Regions from separate parts of the Exiguobacterium sp. RM11 genome, predicted to be linked through region 2. Evidence: riboswitches for the same ligand, from Rfam matches in the RefSeq annotation. Region 2 holds a riboswitch; each other region holds the start of a gene.
What was found. Region 2 has a riboswitch for thiamine pyrophosphate ahead of thiT (energy-coupled thiamine transporter ThiT). Riboswitches for the same ligand answer to the same signal wherever they lie in the genome.
Positions count from the first base shown of each region.

Region 1: linked by a shared signal. The riboswitch ahead of tenA (thiaminase II) and the one ahead of thiT (energy-coupled thiamine transporter ThiT) in region 2 are both predicted to bind thiamine pyrophosphate.
Region 3: linked by a shared signal. The riboswitch ahead of thiW (energy coupling factor transporter S component ThiW) and the one ahead of thiT (energy-coupled thiamine transporter ThiT) in region 2 are both predicted to bind thiamine pyrophosphate.

Region 1 is NZ_CM187558.1:200,084-204,708, forward strand. Features, by position in the region: gene AC5LIL_RS01185 (YjjG family noncanonical pyrimidine nucleotidase) at 1-346, shown strand, start outside; gene AC5LIL_RS01190 (NUDIX hydrolase) at 349-798, opposite strand; gene AC5LIL_RS01195 (pentapeptide repeat-containing protein) at 854-1,456, shown strand; gene AC5LIL_RS01200 (aminoglycoside 6-adenylyltransferase) at 1,453-2,280, shown strand; gene AC5LIL_RS01205 (hypothetical protein) at 2,331-2,483, shown strand; gene AC5LIL_RS01210 (ion channel) at 2,491-2,895, opposite strand; TPP riboswitch at 3,023-3,127, shown strand; gene tenA (thiaminase II) at 3,216-3,890, shown strand; gene thiM (hydroxyethylthiazole kinase) at 3,887-4,625, shown strand, end outside.
Region 2 is NZ_CM187558.1:1,717,125-1,721,749, reverse strand. Features, by position in the region: gene pknB (Stk1 family PASTA domain-containing Ser/Thr kinase) at 1-346, shown strand, start outside; gene rsgA (ribosome small subunit-dependent GTPase A) at 389-1,276, shown strand; gene rpe (ribulose-phosphate 3-epimerase) at 1,280-1,936, shown strand; TPP riboswitch at 1,957-2,057, shown strand; gene thiT (energy-coupled thiamine transporter ThiT) at 2,131-2,706, shown strand; gene AC5LIL_RS08995 (thiamine diphosphokinase) at 2,703-3,290, shown strand; gene rpmB (50S ribosomal protein L28) at 3,348-3,536, opposite strand; gene AC5LIL_RS08985 (Asp23/Gls24 family envelope stress response protein) at 3,789-4,151, shown strand; gene AC5LIL_RS08980 (DAK2 domain-containing protein) at 4,174-4,625, shown strand, end outside.
Region 3 is NZ_CM187558.1:169,914-174,538, forward strand. Features, by position in the region: gene AC5LIL_RS00970 (LTA synthase family protein) at 1-28, opposite strand, end outside; gene AC5LIL_RS00975 (VOC family protein) at 116-514, opposite strand; gene AC5LIL_RS00980 (VOC family protein) at 514-936, opposite strand; gene AC5LIL_RS00985 (GNAT family N-acetyltransferase) at 1,055-1,531, shown strand; gene thiW (energy coupling factor transporter S component ThiW) at 1,560-2,045, opposite strand; TPP riboswitch at 2,113-2,211, opposite strand; gene AC5LIL_RS00995 (hypothetical protein) at 2,262-3,008, opposite strand; gene AC5LIL_RS01000 (hypothetical protein) at 3,082-3,774, opposite strand; gene AC5LIL_RS01005 (AAA family ATPase) at 3,869-4,625, shown strand, end outside.

The DNA.
Region 1 (4,625 bases), 1.3 Mb from region 2:
GCTGAGCGCGGACTATCCGCTCTATATCGTCACAAACGGTGTGACGGAGACGCAATTCAAACGGTTAGAGTCATCGGGACTATTGCCGTACTTCCAAGACGTCTTCGTATCGGATGCGACCGGCTCGCAAAAACCGATGAAGCCGTTCTTTGACTACGTCTTTGATCGAATCCCGAACGTAAAGCCAGAGAAGGGCTTAATCATTGGCGACTCAGTCACGGCAGACATCGCCGGTGGGCGGATGTACGGCCTAGATACATGTTGGTTCAATCCGAATGAAGTGGCCGCGACGATGGAGTCGACGTACGAGATTCGACATTTAAACGAGTTGAAATCGCTTCTCTAAGTTCAAGCCGGATTTAGTGAATGAGACGGCAAACGATTCGGTAGTTGTGCGAGTACTTCTGGATAGAGCGTGACCTCTCGAAGACGGTCGAGTTTTTGCCAACGATAGATGAGGTGGTCTCCTTCAGGTCCATAAAAGTCTCCTTCTTGGAGCGGGAGATCACCGTCTACATAAAAGTACAGTCCAATCTCATGAAACGGCTGTTCGTTGTAGGTAAATAAATTCTCGTGGACGAAGGCGAACGTGGTATCGGTCACGCACATATCCAATTCTTCATGTAGCTCGCGCGCGAGGGCGGTTGCGGCTTCTTCACCGAGCGTCACGCGACCGCCAGGCAGTGCCCAAAAGTCATCCCGGATATTTCGGTGAATCAATACGTGTCCGTCTTTCACGAAAATACCGGCGACGCGGTAATTGAAGACGCCTTGTTCGGTCGGGAATACGAGGTCCATCTATATCACTTCCAATCTTTGTAATCTGTTCTAGTATACCTGAAGGAGGGATATTATGTTTCAACCACATACGCAATACCGAGATGAAGATTTCCGCGACGTGACACTCCGTGACGAAGAGCTGTCACACATCACGTTCGAGAACTGTCGCTTCACATACGTCGATGCGACGGAACTACAAACGGAGCGCTGTCAGTTCATCAACTGTGATTTTACCGATTCGAAATGGAATGCGTCCCGTCATGTCGGCAGCTCATTTTTGAACTGTCAGTTCCATGGTGCCAATTTGTTCACGAGTGAGTTTGAGCAATGTAAAATGACGGGGTCTTCCTTTGAGGAGAGTCAGTTTGAGGGCGTCCATGTCACAGAAGGGGACTGGTCATTCGTCAACCTTCGTCACGTGTCACTCAAGAAAATGGATTGGACCCACGTTCGTATGGTTGAGGCGGACCTATACGGTGCCGATTTGACCGAGACGGTTTGGCATCAGGCGGACTTGTCACGAGCGACACTTCAACATGCGGTGTGCCGTGGTGCTGACTTCAGAGGAGCACTTGTCGATGGGGTTGATTTTTCAAACGTGACGTTACAACAAACAAAATTAGACGCGATGCAGGCAATCCAAGTCGCGCGCTCATTGGGGGCGATTATAGAATGAAACCGGAACAAATGATTGAACAGTTGATTGCGTTCGCAAAAGAACGTGAATACATCCGAACGGTCGTCTTGAACGGCTCGCTCGTCAATCCGAATGTACAAGCGGACGCGTATCAGGATGTCGACCTCACTTTTTACGTAGAAGATGTAAAAGCGGTTGCGACCGATCGCTCATGGATCGATATGTTTGGAGAAGTCTTGATCATGCAGATACCTGAAACGTCTGATCCTGAACGACATGTGGCATTTTTGGTGCAGTATGTAGACGGACATCGTATTGATTTGACGATTCGAAGCATCGAGCAACTTGATGAGATGCTCGAAGCCGATTCGCTCAGTCAAATCGTGTTCGACCGAGACCATCATCCGAGTGTGACACCGTCAGACGACACATACCGTGTGACACGCCCGTCTGCTGATGAGTATGCGTCTTGTTGGAATGAATTTTGGTGGGTGTCACTCTATGTTGTCAAAGGAATCAAACGACACCAGGTGTTATACGCGCTCGATCATCTCGACATCATGCGAAATATGCTCCGTCAGATGATGCAATGGAATATCGGCTATGCGACGAACTTTTCTGTGAATCTCGGGAAATCGGGCGACGGGATGCGAGAGCATTTACCGGAAGAATTGTGGGAGATGCTCACGGCGACGTATGCCTCGGCTGAGCTGAGCGCAATTGAAGACACGCATGATCGCCTGCAATCACTCTTCTTCTTTTGCGCGCAGCGTGTCGCGGAACAAGGTGATTTCGTCTTCCGGGAAGAAGAAGCCAGACGCGTCCGTGCCGCATGTGCAACACTTCGACATTCGAACGATTAATGAGGCCGTGAGCCGGGAAACGCTCCTTATAGAGAAAGGAGCGTTTTTTCATGAACCCATATACGACATTTATTGCTCTTCTAGTCGGAAGTCTTGTCCTCTTTGTCGGCATTCGCTTAAAAAAATGGCCAATCATTTTGGTTGCGATGCTCCCCCTTGGTGTCGTCGCATTTAATATGTTCTTACTCATCACGGGGCGCTAGGATATGTTCACTTGTCTTTTTGATACATCGATTTGATGAAGAAGGCACTCGGTAACAAAATGCCGATGGCGCCTTCGATGATGGCGAATAATCGGGTCAAACCAATCGGCAACAAATCACCAAATCCGATTGATAATAAAGTGACCCCGCTGAAATACAGGAGGTTTTCCCAAGTCGGTTCAACGGCATTCATGGATTCGAGTGAAGTCACAAGAATGACTGAATCACGAGACAAAGCATAATAAATCAATGTGAATCCTAACATGACACCAAGTAGGCTAACGAACAACTGAGCGAACAATCTCCCGTCAAATCCTGTTTGCTTGTACGTTTGACGTTTGAAAAACCAAAACACGTTCAAACTGATGAAGAGTAATGCAATGGTTAATAAAATCGTATTCAATCCGGACACATCCTTTTCATGTAAATGAGTTCATTTACCCATTCCCGAAGCGAAGAATGAAAAACAGAATCGGAAAAGGTTTGCAATTGATGAAAAGATTGATAGAATGTGGTCGAAGACGACTGAATTTCATAATGTTTGCCACTAGGGGAGTCGCGTCACGCGGCTGAGATGGACATGGTCCAGACCCTTCGAACCTGATCTAGTTCAAACTAGCGTAGGGAAGTGGGCGAAACGACTCATATGGCTTCACCTAGATATGACTGTCCGAGACGCCGCTTCCGTTATGGGAGGCGGCGTCTTTTTATCTGTGATAAGGGGGAGTTACTATGAAATTTACAGATCACTTACGTCAGGAAGCAGATGGATTGTTTGAAGCAAGCTTTCATCATCCGTTCGTTCGTTCACTCGGAGAAGGAACACTCGATGAGAAAAAGTTTAGACATTACGTCATGCAAGATTCGTATTACTTGAATCAATTCTCAAAAGTGCAGGCCAAAGGGGCGACGCTCGCACCGACAATGGAACTATCGAGTCGCTTTTTAACACATGCCTTACACACGATCGAGGCGGAACTCGCACTTCATCGTGAGTTCTTTACGATGCTCAATGTGACGGATGTTGAACTGGCGACATTCGAGCCGGCACCGACCGCGTATGCGTATGCGCTCCACATGCAACAGGCAGGACCGACACTCGGTGACGTATTGGCGTCAATCCTTCCGTGTTACTGGGTGTATTACGAGATTGGTGAACGCTTAAAGGATAAGCGCCCAGACCATCCGATTTATTCGGCTTGGATTGCGACGTACGGTTCGGAGTGGTTCCGTGAGCTAGTGGAAGAACAGATTGACCGATTGGACGAATTGGCTGGGCAAGCGACAGAAGAAGAGCGGCTTCGTTACACGAAACTCTTCTTGAAGAGTTGCTACTACGAAGTTGCCTTCTGGGAAATGGCGTGGACACTAGAGTCATGGACATTGTCACAGGAGGTCAACCAATGAGACATGAGATTTGGAGTGAGGTTCGAAAAGCGGCACCGTTGATCCACAACATCACAAATACGGTCGTTGCTAACTTTTCGGCGAATGGACTGCTCGCCATTGGTGCTTCTCCCGTCATGGCCGATGCGATTGAAGAAGTGGCGGAGATGACGTTTGTGAGCGATGCGCTCGTGTTAAACATCGGGACACTCGGCACGATGACTGAGGCGACGATGATTCGTGCGGGACAGGCGGCGAATGAAGCGGGATGTCCGATTGTACTCGATCCGGTCGGTGTCGGGGCGACGTCGTTCCGTCGAGATGTCGTCGAGCGGATCCTTCGCCACGTCCGTGTATCGGTCATTCGTGGGAATGCAGGAGAAATCGCGACATTGATTGGCGTTGATTGGACAGCACGAGGTGTGGATGCGGGTGACGGGGCGTATGAACCAAGTCAATTGGCACTCGAAGCGGCGAAACGATATGGATGTGTCGTGGCCGTGACCGGAAAAGAGGATATGGTCAGCGATGGAAGTGTCGTCATAGAAGTTCATGGGGGGACAAAACGGATGACCGATACGACCGGTACGGGATGCTTACTCAGTGCGGTCGTCGGAGCATGTCTAGCGGTCGAAAAGAATGCCCTCAAGGCGACGGTGACAGCCGTATCAGGATATGCCTATTGCGGGGAGTTGGCGAGTGAACGGGCAGAAGGACCAGGAGATTTTCCGATTCACTTTTTAAATGCCCTCCATC
Region 2 (4,625 bases):
CCGTCAACTTCCGACAGCCGGGACAGCAGTCGACCCGGGAACGGAGCTCACGGTCATCGTATCGGAAGGCGTTGAACCGACTGATATTTCAATTGAACGTGAAGTGACCGTGGAAGTCGAGCAACCGGACAAAGACAAGAAACCGAAGACGGTCGAAGTCGTGATTCGTACGGTTGACGCACGCGGTGAGATTGAGGTGCTTCGTGATCAAATCACAGAGACGACAACGTATTCGTATACGCTCGTCATTGCCCCTGACGAAGTCGGGACGGCGACGATTGAAGTCGATGGTGAGATTGTCCGAACAGATTCAGTCACATATGCACAAGCTGAAGAGGCACAATAAAGAGGTGACGGTGTCGTCACCTCTTTTTTAAAGGAGGTAGTCATAATGAAAGGAACAATCATTCGCCTTCAAGGCGGGTTTTACGATGTGATGACCGAGACGAATCAAGAGATTCGTTGTCGGGCCAGAGGAAACTTTCGAAAACGCAACATCTCACCGGTCGTCGGCGATGATGTGGTGATTCAAGATCAAGAAGATGGGACCGGCTATATTTTAGAGGTGGAAGAGCGTCAAAACCACCTCGTTCGCCCGCCGATTGCCAATATCGATCAGGCGTTCCTCCTCTTTTCAGTAAAAGAACCGGCGTTTTCATATCATTTACTCGACCGTTTCCTCGTCCTCATCGAGTCAAAGCAAATTCATCCAATCATCGTCTTGACGAAGATGGACTTGCTCGATGAACATGAAGTCGAGCCGATACAAGAAGCGATTGCACGTTATCGCGCCATCGGGTATGACGTGATTGAGACATCGACGGAGCAAGCGCACGGAGTGGATGAAGTGCGCGGTCTCTTCAAAGGGAAGACGAGCGTCTTCGCCGGTCAGACCGGTGTCGGGAAAAGTTCGTTACTTAACGCCGTCGCGCCAGAGCTCGAGTTGGCGACAGGGGAAATCTCTAAATCACTCGGTCGTGGAAAGCATACGACGCGTCACGTGACGTTGATTCAATTAGCGGATGGTCTTGTTGCCGACACACCTGGATTTTCAAGCTTGGAGTTTCCGCAAGAACTTGAGGCAGATGAACTCAGATGGTGCTTCCCTGATTTCGTGGAACGCCATGACGATTGTAAGTTCCGTGGATGTGCTCATCTGAATGAACCGGGATGTGCCATCAAACAAGCCGTTGAAAATGGTGAAATCGCTTCAACACGATACGAGAATTATGTTACCTTTATGGAAGAGTTAAACGATCGAAAACGGAGGTATTGACAGATGATTAAAATTGCACCATCTATTTTAGCGGCCGACTTTGCCAATTTGGAGGCGGAAGTGAAAGCTGTCCAAGAAGCGGGAGCGGACTATATCCATTTTGACGTCATGGACGGACAGTTCGTGCCGAACATCTCGATTGGTCTGCCGGTCCTCGCAAGCTTGCGTAAAAAATCAGACATGGTCCTCGATGTGCATTTGATGATTGACCAACCGGAACGCTATGTCGAAGACTTCGTGAAAGCGGGAGCGGACATCGTGACCGTTCACGTGGAAGCGACGAACCATTTGCATCGCGTCTTGCAACAAATCAAAGCGGCTGGCGCAAAATGCGGAGTCGTCTTGAACCCGCATACACCGCTCTCGACGATTGAACACGTGCTTGCGGACGTCGACATGGTATTGCTCATGACCGTCAACCCAGGGTTCGGGGGACAAGCCTTCATCGAATCGGTCGTACCGAAAATTTCAGCACTCAGTCATCTCCGCCAAGACCGTCAGCTTGATTTTGAGATTGAAATCGATGGTGGTGTCAACGCGGAAACGGCAAAATATTGCATCGACGCAGGGGCTGATGTCCTTGTTGCGGGATCAGCCATCTATAATCAACCAGATTATAAAGCAGCCATCGATAGCATTCGTGGCGCATCTCGTGTATAATCGACGATAGAACAACAAGATAGAGTCGCAAGGGGTGTCACATCATGTGGCTGAGAGGCATACGCTAACCCTTTGAACCTGTTCCGTTCACACGGACGTAGGGATGTGGCGAAAATGCACGTTGCGAATCCAAGCAGCATGGCGTTTACGTCATGCTGCTTTTTGTCGTTCAACCAAATAAAGGAGGAAGAAAGATGAAATCACGTTTCAAATTACAAGCGCTCATTGAAATTTCATTGTTTGCAGCGCTCGGGCTCATTTTTGATTTGCTCATTCCATACCGTTTGCCACAAGGGGGATCCATCAGTTTAGCGATGCTCCCGATCTTTGTGATGGCATTCCGCCACGGATTAAAAGGTGGTCTCGCAACAGGTGCCCTCGTCGGGACACTTCAACTCTTGTTCGGTGCCTATATTTTCACGCCTGTACAATTCCTGCTCGACTATACGGTCGCTTATGGTCTCGTCGGAATGGCCGGAGTGTTCGCGGGGCGTGTGAAGCAAGCTGCGAGCAACGGGGCGACGAAGACGCTTGCCACATATTTAGTACTCGGGGCGCTCCTTGGTTCGATGTTACGATACGCGGCGCACGTCATCTCGGGAATTGTCTTCTTTGCTGAATATGCAGAAGGTCCGGTCGTCGCCTATTCACTCGGCTACAATGCTACGTATATGGCACCATCCTTTGTCATCTCAGCCATCGTGTTAGTGCTCCTCTTCACGACAGCACCACGTTTCACGCGTGTGGCGACACGGGATCTCCGTCAATGAATATTTTGATAGTCGCGGCTAGTCCGGAACCCATTCCGGACTTACCGCGTGATGCCGATTTTGTCATCGGTGTCGATGGTGGATATCAAAGATTATTAGATGAAGAGATCATGCCAGACGTCGTGGTCGGGGACTTTGATTCGTTTAAAGGACTACCGCCTGAGGAGGCGCTACGCTATCCTTCGGAGAAAGACGTGACGGACTTAGAGATTGCACTAGCGTTCGCGAGAGAACGCGGGGCGACACGGATGGATGTATATGGTGGCTTAGGCGGACGCATCGATATGACGTTTGCGAACGTCGGCTTACTTGAAACGTATCCGGAGATGGTTCTTCACGGAGAAGGTCAAACGGTTTATCTCGTGAGAACAGGTAGCGAGGTCATTATGAAGCGAGACGGGCACTATCTTTCCTTCATGCCTTGGAAGACGGCCACGATCTCGATTGAAGGTGTCAAATATCCACTCGACCATCATGAGGTCAAGAGTGGGGAGGCGTTGACGATTTCGAATGAATGGACCGAAGCGTCTGCCCGATTGACGGTCCATCACGGAATGGTTCTTGTCATGATCATCAAAAAATAAGCAAAAAAAAATCCCATCGGCGAATGCCGCTGGGATTTATTCGTTCGTGTATAAGTATTATACGCGTTCAACGAGACCTGATTTAAGTGCGCGAGCTGAAACCCAAACGCGTTTCGGTTTACCGTCAACGAGAATACGAACTTTTTGTACGTTTACACCCCAAGTACGTTTTGTCTTGTTGAGTGCGTGCGAACGGTTGTTACCTGATTTAGGTGATTTACCTGTTACGTAGCATTTACGTGCCATGCGTTTCCCCTCCTTTTTTATGTGGGTTCGTCCTAATAGACACTCGTTTATATTAGCACGGCTTTTTTCCCGATGCAACTAGAAAATCGTACCATGACAAGAAAAAAACTTGACATTACTCTCAAGGATTTGAATAATGAATGAGGTTATCGCGTTAATTGACCGAGTTTCTGGAGCAGGTTCTTTTAATAACTAGGTACTTATTGTAGAATGTACATTAGGAATCATTCCGAATAAAGGAGGCTACTCCATATGGCAATTGAAATGAAGACAACATATGGCAATATTGACATCACAAGTGACGTCATCGCGACACTCGCAGGTGGTGCGGCGATGGAATGCTTCGGTGTGGTCGGCATGGCTTCACAAGCACAACTGAAAGACGGCATTGCTGAATTATTAAAACGTGAAAATTACGCGCGTGGTGTCGTCGTACGTCAAGAAGATGAAGACGTACATATCGACATGCACATCATTGTAAGCTACGGAACGAAAGTATCTGAAGTTGCATACAACGTGCAGAGCCGAGTGAAGTATACGCTCGGAGAAACTTTAGGATTAAACGTTTCGTCGGTAAATATATTCGTTCAAGGCGTTCGTCTGACGAATGACTGACGAAAACGGAGGAGGATTTGGTGTGGGTTTAAAACGTTTAGATGGATTGGCGCTCTCAAACATGATCGCGAACGGAGCGGCCAACTTGAGCCAAAACGCAGATTATGTGGATTCGCTTAACGTCTTCCCGGTTCCAGACGGAGATACGGGAACGAACATGAACTTGACGATGACGTCGGGTGCGAAAGAAGTAGCAGCGATGAACTCATCAGATATCGCAGAGGTGTCATCGAAGTTTGCTCGTGGACTACTTATGGGAGCACGTGGAAACTCAGGCGTTATTTTAAGTCAGTTGTTCCGTGGATTCGGTAAAGCGGTTGAAGGCAAAGCGGAACTGACAACTGTTGATTTTGCAGAGGCGCTCAAGCGCGGTGTCGACACGGCATACAAGGCGGTTATGAAACCGGTTGAAGGAACGATTTTGACGGTTGCTCGTGAAGCGGCCGACGAAGCGCTTCTTGCGTCAGAGTCGAC
Region 3 (4,625 bases), 1.3 Mb from region 2:
AGCTCCAATAATCGAGATATTTGATCATGAACAACACATCCTTTTCATACCCATTCCCGATGAGACGAGTGAGGGAAACGTGAAGATGTGTCCAACAAAAAAGAGGCACAGGGCCTCAGTTAATCAGAAACGTATCACGCAGTTCAATGATGGTTCCTTCCGGTGCTTTTAGTTTACTTAAATGTCCATCGACGACGAAGTAGATGTTGCCACCGTGCTTCGGCAAGAACGTGACACCGAGCTGTTCGAGTCGAGCGACTTCCGCTTCGAGATCGTCCACATAGAGGGCGAAATGGACGGGACCGGCCGCATGTTTCGAATAGTCTTGTAACGTTTCATCCGTTTTAGCAGTCTGGAGCTCGATATAAAAATCCCCGAGTTTGAGCCAACTATTGAAGTCACGTGTGTGGAAGTTTGGCGATTCTTGGACGAGCTCAAAACCGAGCGCTTCGTAAAATGACTTTGATGCGGCATAATCTGGGGTTTGGATACAGATATGGTGAATTTGTTTCATTAAGACTTTCCTTTCGTTTGTAGGTCGTTCACGCGATTGCGGTGGAACGGGGAAGTCACATCTTCCGAGATAAGACTGATCGTATGGCCATCCGGGTCCACTACGTCAAAGCAAGACATGCCTCCGAAATCGTGAAGCGGTGTCGCAATCAACCCTGCTTGTTCGAACGATTGATACGCGAAATGAATGTCTTCACAAATGACGTTGAAATAGACATGGGCTTGTCCTGACGCATCTTTGAACGTTGCGGGTTGCGGTGACGAGGTTTGGATCAATCCGAGTTGAGTCGAACCGTCTGGTAGACACAAACCGATGCCTCCTTCCCAGCGACCAATTTCTTTGGCATCAAAATAAGTGGTATACCAGTGTAGGGACTGTTCTACATCTGATACGGGAATGAAGATACTTCCGATTCGGAACATGTGATAACCTCCTTTTCTCTTATTAGTGTAGCGAATGCATGATCTCGAAGATACGGGGGAAGAAACTTTTTACGGGAGAAAGCGTATGAAAGAAAGAGAAAATCAATGAGGTGAAAGCATGAAAGGAAATGAAATCACGATTCAGCCGATTGATGCATTCAATCGAGAGGCAATCATCACTCTATCAGTGGACGAGAAACAGTCCCGATTCATCGAGACGAATGCCGAGTCGCTTCAAGAGATGGTCGAGGATACGAAATATAATTGGCAGAGCTATGCATTTTATGACGGTGAGCGACCGGTTGGCTTCATGATGGTCGGAGCAGAAAATCAGACAGAACGTTATGTATGGCTCGACCGCTTCATGATTGATCACAATGAGCAGGGGAAAGGTGTTGGGACGAAGTGTCTACGCATGGCAGTGGAATTTATCCAGACACAATACGATGTGGATGATATCATCCTGAGCCTCCATCAAGAGAATGAAGCTGCGAAACGATTTTATGCGAAGAACGGCTTTGTCGACAGCGGTTTGATTGATGAATGGAACGGCGAAGCAATCTGGGTTTATCACACAAAAACCCGACCGTCATGAGCCGGTCGGATTCCTAAATCAAAATACGTTATTTGAGTATGCTCGGTCGCAACTGTTTGACACGTGATAAGACGAGCCAACCGAGAAGCGCGCCTGTCAAACTAGAGGCAAGGAACGCTGGAACGAAGAAGAAGGCACCGAACGTCGAACCCATCAACAGTTTCGCATACGGGACGGCAATCAACGAGGCGATGACACCGGTTCCGATGATTTCTCCGAGAGCGGCAGCATAGACGCGATTCGTGCGAACGAAGAACATACCAGCAAGAAGTGCACCAATCATGCCACCGGGGAACGCGAGAAGTGACCCTGTGCCGGTCATGACGCGAATGAGTCCGGTCACGAATGCGACGAGGACGGCTCCGATTGGGCCGACGGTAACTGCGGCAATCACGTTCACCATATGTTGAATCGGATAAGCGCGGGCGACACCTGTAGGAATCGAGATGAACATCGAGCCGACGACGGCGATGGCAACGAGCATCGCCATCCAAGTGAGTTGTTGAATACGCATGAATAGTCTCCTTTCAAAAATAAAAACGCCACGTTTCCAGACGGAAAAATGGCGTGGACATACAGAGACGTATCCCAAGCCACTTCCCTACGCTGGTATGAGCCAGATCAGGTTCAAAGGGTCCGGCAAATGCCGTCTCAGCCCGAGGGCTCCCCTAGTGGTCGTTTATTGGTTTGAGTATAACATAGCTATCTGAAATCGGGAGGGTTCATGAAATTATCCTTCATACTTGGCTAACAGGTCCTCATAGTCCTTCTCGTTCCAAAAGAGCGGTGAGATGGATTCGGGACCTTTTAAAATTTCTCCATCTTGATCGTATACGATGGCATATCCACCTTCGACATCGAACACGAACAAGTCGGCAGTGACTTCGGTCACGCCATTCCCAGCGATAATCACATCGTCGATTGGTTCCCGTGCCAGTTCGATACCCGCTTCATCGAGTTCGACGAGGAGGGCTGATGTGTACGCATGGCCGTCATAGACGGATTGAAATTCATCCTGCGTTAGGACGACATCGGTAGGTGGGGCACTTGTGCCGAATTTCCGGTTTTCAATCTCTTCGACGTATTGAAGGAAAGACTCCTCTTGCCAAAACAGCGGGGCGACCGACTCAGATCCATTGATTACCGTTCCGTCCTGACTGTCGAATACCGTGGCATACGTCCCATCATCGAGTTTGAACGGATAAATATCTGCATATGTGTGCTCAAGCCCGTTTCCGGCAATGATGACGCGTTCAAACGTCTCGCGGAACGGTTTGATGCCTTGTTGCTCGAGCGCAGCGAGGAGTGGTTGTGTTTGTTCATATTGGTCATAAACGTCTTTAAAGTCTTCACGTGTCCATTCGGTGATGGGTTCATCGGTTGATTCGATTGGGATCGGATTGTCTGCCACCGTATCTGTATCCGTACAACCCGTCAGTAAAAGTGCACCTAATCCGAACATCACCCATCGTCTCATGATTTCATCCCCTTAACTGACATTTTCCACCATTTTATCATTCATGAATGAAAAGTAGAACCTGTGCACATTCTCACTCGGGGTGAGGATGGGTCGTATAGTGATCGAGTATGCTCTTAAAGTGAAGCGTATCTTCTTCAGAAATCGTCACACCTGATGAGGTGCCGTAGCGAACCGCATGATAAACGGACGGGTTCATCGGTAAATCGATGCGTTGGAACCACTCTTGCAGTGTCTCATGAGCACGCAATCGCTTGGCTGGTACGAGAGATTGGTTGAATGTGATCAGTGCATCACGAATCGGGACGTTCGTGAACGCTGTGAGCGTCGAAACGGACGAAGCGTTTTCGCGTTGTAGCGATTCGACAAGCGGGTCTGCGTTTGAATCAGCATGATCTCGTGCGCGCGCCAAACGTTGCTTCCGTTTTCGATAGATATAAAAGGACAGGCAACCGAGCGCAAGCAAAGCGCCGAATAACCCGAGATTTCGTCGTGTAGATTCTCCAGATTCCGTGATTCTCTCAAAAAAGTTATGCTTTCCTTTTTGGGGGTCCAATTTAAATGGGTAATCTGCTTTGGATTCACCAATTAAAATTCCATCATCTTCATCCGATAAGAGATCAGTCGGAGGACTGTTATTTTCCTCGACGGGGATCGTTTCCGGATTATAGAGCCACTCGAATACACTCGTTGCAACCACTATCATCGTGAACGTACCAAGGAGTGTGGTGGCAATCAGGAGAAGAAACTTGTTCGTCCAGCGCAAGAGGATACCTCCTTTTTGAATGTTCAGACTATTTGTTGTTTATCTTACCATAAAAAGGTAAAGTTTGAGTAAGACAAAAAATGGAGGTCGTCATATGGGCATGGAGCAGGTCATCAAACAGTTGAACGAGGTGTATTTAGGAAAAGAGGATGTCGTACGCCTCTGTTGTACGGCGTTACTCGCGGAAGGACACATTTTGTTAGAAGATGTGCCAGGAACGGGGAAAACGTTACTGGCCAAGACGATTGCAACTAGCTTTGACGGCGCGTTTTCCCGGATTCAGTTCACGGCCGATTTGTTACCGTCTGACGTGATTGGCGCAGATTATTTCAACATGCAGACCCAGACGTTCGAGCATCGACAAGGACCAATCTTTGCGAATATCGTCTTGATCGATGAAATCAACCGAGCGGTTCCACGAACGCAGTCCGCCTTGCTCGAGGCGATGGAAGAACGGCAAGTCTCCATCGGGGGAGAGACGTATCCGATGCCAAAACCATTCTTCGTCATTGCGACGCAAAACCCGATCGAATCGGCCGGGACGTTTTCGTTACCGGATGCACAGCTCGACCGCTTCCTCATTTCGATTCCGGTCGGTTACCCTGATGTCGCGGAAGAGCGGGAGCTCCTCTTACAAGTCATGCGTCAAACACGGAAAATCGTGGAGGCGGTCGCGACGTTAGACGAGTTACGCCGCGCACAAGAAGAAGTGAAGCAAGTATCGATTCAAGATGACGTCCTCGATTATTTACTCGGGCTCGTCCATGCGACACGAGAACACCAATCTGTCGAGGTTGGTGTCAGTCCACGAGGAGCCATCGCGCTCATGCGAGCGTCTCAAAGTTATGCCT